DNA from 3 places in the Desulfovectis peckii genome. Region 3 is predicted to be linked to each of the others. Evidence: riboswitches for the same ligand, from Rfam matches in the RefSeq annotation. Region 3 holds a riboswitch; each other region holds the start of a gene.
The links. A riboswitch is a leader RNA that binds a small molecule or an ion and turns the genes downstream of it on or off. The one in region 3 is predicted to bind cyclic di-AMP.

Region 1 (3,278 bases), 530 kb from region 3:
CTGAAATATCGGCAATATCGGCACCTTCTTTTTGGGCTTGTTTTACCCGGGAGTTCATAAATACAGTACAGCGGGTGCCGAGATCAACAGGGTTTTTAGCCTTAATTCCCAGCCGGGCAAATTCCTTTACACCCATATTCAGCGAATGGGCAAAGGTTTCAATAAATGATCCGCAGCCTGAAGAACAAGCTTCGTTTAACATGATGGAATCAATAGCACCGTCACGAATGACTAAGCTTTTCATGTCCTGTCCGCCGATATCCAGCACAAAATTTACATTCGGCAGAAAAAAGCTGGCAGCCTTGTAGTGGGCAACGGTCTCAATTTCCCCAATGTCTACTTTTAGCGCCGCTTTGATTAAGCGTTCTCCATAACCGGTTACAGCTGAGCAGACAATTTTGGTTTTATCGTTCATCTTGGCATACAGTTTCTTTAGGGCTTCAATGGTTGATTCCAATGGGTTGCCCATATTACTGCCGTAGTGAGAAAACAGTAATTCGCCCTTTTCGCTGATCAGAGCTACCTTTGTGGTAGTAGATCCGGCATCAATACCAAGGAAAGCGTTGCCTTGGTAGCTTGCTAAATCTAATCTTTTTACTTTATGCCGGGCATGCCTGGCTTTAAATTCTTCATACTCGGCTTCATTGGCGAACAGCGGTTCTGTTTTTTCGCTTTCGTCATCATTCATCTTCCAGATATTAGGGCTTCTTTCATATAAACATTCAAAGGGAACCGGTTCTTCCTCACGGGATGACAAAGCCGCTCCGATAGCGACAAAGTATTGGGAATCGCTAGGAGCAATTACATCTTCACTTTTTAAATTCAAGGTTTCAATAAAGCGTTTTCTCAGTTCGGACATAAAATGCAGCGGTCCGCCCAAAAAAGCTACTTTACCGCTAATTGGTCTTCCTTGAGCCAATCCGCTGATTGTTTGGTTTACTACCGCCTGAAGTACGGATGCGGCAATATCTTCTTTTGCCACCCCTTCATTTAGCAATGGCTGAACATCTGTTTTAGCAAACACACCGCATCTGGAAGCTATTGGATAAATATGCCGATAGTTTTTAGCCAGTTCGTTTAATCCGGCAGCATCGGTTTGCAACAATGCCGCCATTTGGTCAATAAAGGCTCCGGTACCGCCGGCACAAGTTCCGTTCATTCTTTGTTCAACAGAATCACCCCAATAGGTGATTTTAGCGTCTTCGCCGCCTAATTCAATGGCGGTATCAGTTTTGGGAATGATATTTTTAATGGCATGGGCACAGGCAATTACTTCTTGAATAAAGGATACGTTTAAATTTCGTGAAATATTAAAGCCGCCGGAACCGGTGATCATAATAGTTAACAATCTTCTCTTTAAAACAGGCTTGGCATCTTCAAGCAAAGCTATCAAGCTGTTTTTAATGTCAGAGAAGTGTCTTAAATACTTTTTATATACGATATTGTTTTGGTTATCCAATACAACCATTTTTATGGTAGTAGAACCAACATCAAGCCCTACATTTAAAACGCTGTTCATCTTTACTCCTCACTGTTCTCCTTATAATTGTTCCGCTGTACATCAAGCTATTAGATATACTACCATGATTAGCAAAATTAAGAAAGCAACAAAACATAAGTTTGTGGGTATCATTGTATTTTTATTAATTCTACGACAAACTTAACACATTTTAAATAGCTTGCCAATCTATTGCATAATTCGAGGTTATAATTTATTGTCGAAAAAGTTATTTTTAAGTTATTGTGTTCGTTAATAAATTTTGGTAACATAGGAACAAGTATTATTTTTTTACATTTTTTCTTTTTTGCTCCCTAAATAATTGTATTAGTGCGTATAGTTACATATCCAACAATTAATCAACTAGTAAAAATAACAGAATACGCCGAATTACCGTTAGGTAAGCGGGGGAACCAATTATGTGGGGTTTATTGCTTTTTAAGCAAAGGGCTACACTTTCGGTCCTAACCCGGCAGCTAACCTCGTAGGCGTGGAAAGTGAGGCAAAATGAAAAGGACTAAGAAACTTTTGTTATCTGCTGTATTAACTGCAGCAATGACGGCGGCACCTGCAGTTGCTTTCGCAGATACCTATCACACTGTGCAAAAAGGCGACACGTTGTGGAGGATATCTGTAACCTATGGCACAACGGTTGCCGAGATTCAACGTCTTAACTCTCTTAGTTCACCTTTAATTCATCCCGGTCAAGTACTGCTGGTTAAGCAGGAGGGCAGCGCAGCTGCCGAGCAACGCCCCCGTACTGCTGATGTTTCCCGTGGAACGGATCGGGCAGCAGCACTGACCGCCTACGCCAAGTCATTTGTGGGTACTCCCTACCGCTATACGGGAAGCTCACCGCAAGGGTTTGATTGCTCCGGCTTTGTCAAGTATGTGTATGAATATGCGGGTATATCTTTGCCCCGCACAGCCGCCGAACAGTATAACTACGGTACCAAAATTTCCGTTCAAGAGGCTATGCCGGGGGATATCGTGGCATTTAAAGACGGGGGATATATATCGCACACCGGTATTTATTTAGGCAACAATCAGTTCATTAGCTCAACATCGAGCAGAGGTGTGCAAATTACATCTATTTACGGCCCTTATTGGGGAGAGCATTTGTACGGCTTTTGCCGCGTTTTACCTTAAATATGATTAAAAAAGGCTGAAGCACTGCGAACGAACGTAGTGCTTCAGCCTTTTTATTAACTTCTTGAAACGGATAATGCAGACTGGTTTACATAATCCAGAAAATCTTTTAATTCGGAAATTACTTCCGCCAGTGGAATTGCCTTGGCTTCCAGTTCAAAAATGGAGCGCCCGAAATTGGTACCCATTTCATAGCGACTGCTACTGAATTTGGTGGGAATCTTTTTACCCTTGAACCATTTGCGGGCTACAGTGTATGGGGTATGAAAACAAAAGTGATATTCGTCGTAATCTATAACAAATTCGTATAAACTGTAGTGACGGTCATCTTTAACACAACAATTACAGCCGCCGGTATGCCGGGCGTATTCGCTGTAACTGATGCGCTGTTGTTGTGCTTTTCTTTTGCACTTCGGGCAGAGTTTGATATGCTGTTCTCCCGGAATAAAAAATATTTTTAAACAGTCTGTGGCGGAATATCTTTGGTAAAAGGCATATAGTACCTGTTCTTTTAAATCATAAAGATATTCGTTTCCGGTTTTAGCATAATGGTTAAGGTGATATAAAAAATATGCTGCCCGCAGTAACCGATAAATGCTTTCCGGTGCTAAGTTTATAGAAGATAAAAAAA
Region 2 (3,278 bases), 230 kb from region 3:
TGGGCCGGGGCAAACATACTACCCGTCATGTAGAGTTGATGCCTCTGGCAGGCGGTGGCTTGGTAGCAGACACTCCCGGCTTTTCCAGTTTAGACCTGCCGGCAGTACATTCTAATGAATTGGTCAATTATTTTCCTGAAATAGCCGCCCATCAAAAAAAGTGCCGTTTTGTCAGCTGCACTCATGCTCAGGAACCGGATTGTGCGGTTAGAGAGGCGGTAGAAAAGGGACAAATCGACACCAGAAGGTATCAAATTTACTTGCACTATTATAACGAGCTGCTGGAACGAGAAAGGAGATACTATGATTAAGCTGGCTCCATCAATATTATCTGCAAATTTTGCTAATTTGGCGGAGGATGTGCGCCAAGTGGAAGCTGCCGGGGCGGAGTACTTGCACATTGACGTCATGGACGGACGTTTTGTGCCCAACATTACCATTGGCCCTCCGGTAGTTAAAGCACTGCGCCGCCATTCCAAGATGACTTTTGATACTCACTTGATGATTGTTGAACCGGAAAAATACTTGGCCGACTTTGTTCAGGCGGGGGCGGATATCATCACCGTTCACGCCGAGGCCTGTGTGCATTTACATCGGGTAGTAACCCAAATAAAGGAATTGGGAGCGAAAGCAGGCGTGGCGTTAAACCCGGCAACACCAATCGCTATGATTGAGCATGTGCTGCCCCTTTTGGACTTAGTATTGCTAATGACGGTTAACCCGGGTTTTGGCGGGCAAAAATTTATTCCGCAAGTACTGCCGAAGATAAAAAGTATAAGGGAAGCGGTTGACAAGGCGGGCTTACAGACGGAAATACAGGTTGACGGTGGAATTAATCCGCAAACCGCCGCCGCTGTTGTGCAGGCCGGGGCAAATGTGTTGGTTGCCGGGTCGGCAATCTTTGGCGGAGAAGATATAGCGGCAGCGGTTCATCAACTGCGCCAGTCTGCCCACTTATAGCTAATTTGTCGGTTTATTGGAAAATATTATCTTTTTACATACCTCCCCATGGACAACCATGGGGTTTTTTGTTATTATGTTATAATAAAATGGAATAGCTTTTACAGTGCGCTGAATCTTCATAATTGAAGAGCGGAGGAACCAAGTTATAGGGGTGAATTGTGCCGAAAGGGAATATTCATTATCTTGGCACATAGGGTTAGCTCCGACCCGAACCCGTCAGCTAACTTCGTAAGCGTTGTAGGGGTATAATGTATAATAAGAGTTTTATTATTATACTTACTTTGTCATGTCTGTAAGCCCCGCTTAATGGGGTTTTTTTATTTATATTATCCACCGGTAACTTGTGTGCTCCGGTTACCGTACGCGATAGTCAGTAATTTCTTTGAAGGGGGGTTAACGAACATTAAAAAATTAGTAGTTAAGGATTTAGTTAAAATTTTTGGCGACAATCCGAGAAAAGCTTTGCAATTAATTGATCAAGGGAAAAGCAAAGAGGAGATACTGAAGAAGACAAAGCAAACCGTCGGGGTATATAATGTCAGTTTTGAAGTTGATGCCGGGGAAACCTTTGTGATTATGGGGCTTTCCGGCAGTGGCAAATCAACATTGCTGCGCTGCCTGAATCGCTTGATTGAACCGACAAGGGGACAGGTGTTGATAGACGGAGAGGATGTTACCGCCGCCGGCAAAGAGCAGTTGCGCAATATCAGGCGTAAGAAGCTCGGAATGGTTTTTCAGAGTTTTGCTTTGTTTCCCCATCGGACGGTAATTGAAAATGCGGCTTATGGTTTAGAAGTACAGGGCATGGATGAAAAAAACAGGCTGGAAAAGGCCGGTGCCGCTCTGGAATTAGTAGGTTTAAAAGGCTGGGAATATTCCTATCCCCGGGAACTTTCCGGCGGCATGCAGCAGCGGGTTGGTTTGGCCCGGGCGTTGGCCAGCGATCCCGACATCTTACTTATGGATGAGGCTTTTAGTGCACTGGATCCGTTGATTCGTAAAGAAATGCAGGATGAGCTGATATCCATCCAAAGTAAGATGAACAAAACAATTATTTTTGTCACCCATGATTTGGATGAGGCACTAAAAATCGGCGATCGCATAATGCTGATGAAAGACGGCGGTGTGGTGCAAATTGGTACGCCGGAAGATATCTTAACCAACCCGGCCAATGACTATGTCGAGCGATTCGTGGAAGACGTGGACATGACCAAGGTGTTGACGGCAGAGGGTGTGATGAAAGATCCCAATGTGACAATAACCATTAATCACGGTCCCAGAATGGCACTGCGCATGATGCGAGATAAGGGGTTATCCAGTATCTTTGTTACTGCCAGGGATAAGAGGCTTTTGGGGATTGTCACCGCAGACTGCTGTGTTGACGCTGTAGTGAACGGCTACAAAGATATCAAGAGGTTAATCATCACCGACGTACCCCAAGTAACGCCGGATACCCACATAAACGATGTCATTCCCCTGCTGGCCGATTCTAAATTTCCGGTAGCTGTAGTCAGTGATGACGGAAAATTAATGGGTGTAATTGTTCGCGGTGCCGTACTGGCCGGCATGCTGAGGAAAGGGGGAGGCGTTGACGAAGATGCTTAAAATACCGATCGGAGAAGCTACGGAATGGCTGGTGGATGCAGCAAACACCTACTTGGGCGGACTTTTTGCTTTGATTACCACTATAATTAAATTTATGATTGGCAGTTCTACAGATTTATTGCTGCGCCTTCATCCGCTGCTTTTTCTGATAATTGTGATTTTAATTGCCTGGCGCCTGGCCGGCCCCAAAATAGCCATCGGTTCAGGATTAGGACTGTTTTTAATTTGGAACATGGAAATGTGGAAACCCGCTGTGGAGACCATCACCTTGGTGTTAATTGCCACAATACTGTCGTTAATCATGAGCATACCTTTAGGAATTTGGTCAGCGCGCAACGATTGGGTACGCAGAATAATAATGCCGATTTTAGATTTAATGCAAACAATGCCGCCTTTTGTTTATTTAGTGCCGGTGGTGATTTTATTTAGTGTGGGAGAAGTACCCGGACTGATTGCCACCGTGGCATTTGCCATGCCGCCGGCTATTAAGCTGACTGACCTGGGTATCCGGCAAGTACCTAAAGAGTTGATCGAGGCGGCGGAGGCCTTTGGCTCAACGGAAAGGCAAAAACTTTTTAAAGTACAATTGCCTTTGGCCCTGCCAACCATTATGACCGGGGTCAACCAATGCATACTGTTAGCTCTCTCCATGGTGGTAATTGCCGCCATGGTTGGGGTTGGCGGGCTCGGTGGTATGGTGTTGCGCGGCA
Region 3 (3,278 bases):
TCAGCTGTTGATCAATGTCCACATTGGCGGTGATATTGGTAATCACCTTTTTCTGCTGCTGTTTATACAAATATTTTTTCATTTCCTCCAAATCGGCCTGCTTGCTTTCTAATTCCTCCCGCAGCAAATGATTGTCGGCCGTCAGTTCTTCAAAATCGCGACTGATGTGTAAACTCATGCCGGCACTGCCGATAATTATTCCCATTAGCAGCGCGGAAATAATCTGCAAGACGGTCTTTTTCAACTTTTGCCACCCACCAGATATAAAATGAGGAAATAGCCCAGCTGCGCGCCGGCAAAGCCGCTAAGCAAATACAGCAGTTGTTTGATTACCGCCTTGATTTCACCTTCAAATATGCCGGATTCCAACACTTCAATGGCGGTAAAGGTGCCGCCGATAGCGGCAACTATTGCCCATATCTTTATTTCACCGGCTAAGCGCAGCATGGTGGTCAGCGGCGGCTGGCGCACTAATACGGCAGATGCGGCACCTATAATTGATGCGCCTAATACCACGCCTAAGGCGGTAAAAAAAATGATGACCATTTTTTGTTCAAAGGTCATCGAAACCCCTCCCCAAGCTGCTTTGTAAAATGTTATTAGCCGGGAAGGGGTTTTATGCGGCTTTAGTATTTGTTTTGGTAATGGATAATTCTCTTTTCCCAGGTGCGTAGAACTACTTCGTCTTCATTTTTATTCAGCAGGTATTTCGGTAAAACCGGCGTTTTGCCGTAACCGTTAGGCGCGTTGATAATGTAGGTGGGTACGGCCAAGCCGGAGGTATAGCCGCGCAGTTTTTCCATAATGGCAATTCCTTCGTCAACGGAGGTAATAAAGTGGCCGGTACCGGTAACTTGTTTAGCATGGAAAATATAGTAGGGTCTTACCCGAATGCGCAGCAACTGTTGATTTAATTTTTTCATTACATGGGGATCGTTGTTTATTCCTTTTAAAAGAACCGCTTGGTTTCCTAAAACCACGCCGGCCTTAACTAACATATCGCAGGCTTTTTTAGCTTCCGGGGTAATTTCTCTGGGGTGGTTAAACTGAGTGTTAATATAGATTGGCGGGTGTTTTTCTAAGACAGCGCACAATTCCGGTGTAATGCGCTGCGGCAAGGTGACAATTGTTCTGGTTCCCAGTCTTTTGATTTCCACATGTTCAATCTTGTCCAGTTCACCCAGTAGCCAATCCAGCATTTTGTCCGACAGCATTAGTGCATCTCCGCCGGTAATTAGCACATCTCTGATTTCCGGGTTTGCGCGGATATAATCCAATGCTTCTTCCAGCATTTCTTTCGGTTTGTGCCGGTCCACTTCACCGATGTTACGGCGGCGTTGACAGTGGCGGCAGTACATCGCACATTGATTGGTCACGTTAATAATTAAACGGTCGGGATAGCGGCGGGTAATGCAGGCAGCCGGAGAGGTAAACTCTTCTCCCATTGGGTCGTCCAGCCCGATTTCATCCTTTAATTCCAACTCTGAGGGTACAGCTTGCATCCAAATCGGGTCTGCCTCATCTGTATAATCCATCAAACTGGCATAATAAGGGGATATTGACCAGCGAAACCTTTCCCCTACTTTGGCAATTTTTTGGGAGGTTTCTTTATCTAAATCAAAAATCGCACTTAGAACTTCCGGTGTCTTTATGCGGTTAGCCATCTGCCATTTCCAGTTAGCCCACTGTTCTTCATCGGCATTAAAGTAGTTGAGTATCCTTTCTTTGCGCTTTTGGATCTGCTCTTGCAAATCAAAGCCCGTGTATATTGTATCCTTATCTTTTAGGTAGTCGCTGATTCTGCTACGAAGCTCAGCAGCACGTTGCAAAGCAATTAATCGCTTGTCCCTTTGGTCTAAGTATTTGCCTGGCACCGAAAATATTGCCATCTACAAATCCCCCCTTAATAGTTTTTTTACCAAAGTTTGTCAATCAAACGAAATAAAAAAACACCTTCCCGCGTGTGAGAAGAAGTGTTTTTAGGCATCACTAACTATAAGTACCCTTTTAGGTACCTTCAGTTTTTCTTCCCACGCTTGCGAAGTTAGCTGACGGGTTAGGGTTGGAAGATAACCCCTCCTTGCTTACAAGGATTCACCCCATTTAATTGGTTCCTCCGCTTCTTAATTAAATAAGAATTCAGCGTTTTTGATAATATTTAGTTATACTTTAAGCAAATGAATTATATCATATTTTTTAGCTAATTACCAGTACTAATTAACAGTATATGTAATTTTTTTGCGCTAATTATAAGTCACACTTAAAAAAAGGAAAGAAAGGCAAGAAAAAAGGGCTTAAAGCCCTCAATATACGGCGTTATACAGTTGTAAAAGGCCGTTATTAATATTATTGTCCGGAAAATGAATAATGCTCAGCGAACAATTATCAAGATACATGCGCCACAGTTTATTTAAGTCTATGCCCATAATACTGCAGATAATTGCTCTGATTGCCGCACCGTGGGAAACAACCAGCACATTTTTATTTGGGTATTGATCAATAATTTTTTGCACCGCCGCCGTTGTTCTTTCCGCCACCTCACTGAATACTTCCCCGCCGGGAATACGCGTGTTTAACGGTTCTTTACGCCACTTTTGCAGTATTTCCCCGTATGAGGCATTGATTTCATCATATGTTAAGCCTTCCCAATGGCCAAAATTGATTTCTCTCAAATTAAGGTCAGTGATTATTTCATCAGCCGGCTTTCCGCTGACAATTTGCGCTGTTTCCAGTGCCCTTTTTAAGTCACTGGCCAGCACCACATCTATCTTTATGTTTTTTAAATACTGAGCCAAGCGGGCCGCTTGCCTGCGCCCCACCTCCGATAAGGGCACATCACTGTGTCCTTGAAACTTTCCGACTGCATTCCAGTTAGTTTCGCCGTGCCTTACTAAGTACAGTCTTAGTCCCATATGTTCCTCCTAAGTTAATTATCTTCATTTACAAATTCAGTTTTTTAGCAGCCAGTGATTTAATTTCAATCGGCAATCCGGCCACCGTAAGATAAACTTCATCGGCAGCCTTGGCGATAATTTGATTGGCCACCCCCGCTACATCACGAAATGCCCGACCGATGCGGTTATCCGGCACTATGCCAAGGCTTACTTCATTAGCCACGATAATTACCGTTGCCTCAACTTCACCGGTTACTTCCGCCAGTCTCTTTACCTCATTGATAATAAAGCTTTCTTTTTTCGCCCACGGAATACTTGATTTCAAACGGTTTTCGTCCAGCAGTAAGTTAGATAACCATAAAGTTAAACAATCTATCAACAAAA

Region 1: another riboswitch for cyclic di-AMP. It lies ahead of ACZ5NG_RS03210 (C40 family peptidase); the one in region 3 lies ahead of eam (glutamate 2,3-aminomutase).
Region 2: another riboswitch for cyclic di-AMP. It lies ahead of ACZ5NG_RS06970 (quaternary amine ABC transporter ATP-binding protein); the one in region 3 lies ahead of eam (glutamate 2,3-aminomutase).

Annotation. Positions count from the first base shown of each region.
Region 1 covers NZ_AP042409.1:645,677-648,954, forward strand. Annotated here, with positions in the region: gene ACZ5NG_RS03205 (acyl-CoA dehydratase activase-related protein) at 1-1,519, opposite strand, end outside; cyclic di-AMP (ydaO/yuaA leader) riboswitch at 1,872-2,005, shown strand; gene ACZ5NG_RS03210 (C40 family peptidase) at 2,006-2,647, shown strand; gene ACZ5NG_RS03215 (helix-turn-helix domain-containing protein) at 2,704-3,278, opposite strand, start outside.
Region 2 covers NZ_AP042409.1:1,397,699-1,400,976, reverse strand. Annotated here, with positions in the region: gene rsgA (ribosome small subunit-dependent GTPase A) at 1-311, shown strand, start outside; gene rpe (ribulose-phosphate 3-epimerase) at 304-960, shown strand; cyclic di-AMP (ydaO/yuaA leader) riboswitch at 1,060-1,213, shown strand; gene ACZ5NG_RS06970 (quaternary amine ABC transporter ATP-binding protein) at 1,366-2,568, shown strand; gene ACZ5NG_RS06965 (ABC transporter permease) at 2,561-3,278, shown strand, end outside.
Region 3 covers NZ_AP042409.1:1,170,810-1,174,087, forward strand. Annotated here, with positions in the region: gene ACZ5NG_RS05855 (hypothetical protein) at 1-244, opposite strand, end outside; gene ACZ5NG_RS05860 (YtrH family sporulation protein) at 241-564, opposite strand; gene eam (glutamate 2,3-aminomutase) at 627-1,889, opposite strand; cyclic di-AMP (ydaO/yuaA leader) riboswitch at 2,019-2,155, opposite strand; gene cobC (alpha-ribazole phosphatase) at 2,304-2,912, opposite strand; gene cobU (bifunctional adenosylcobinamide kinase/adenosylcobinamide-phosphate guanylyltransferase) at 2,941-3,278, opposite strand, start outside.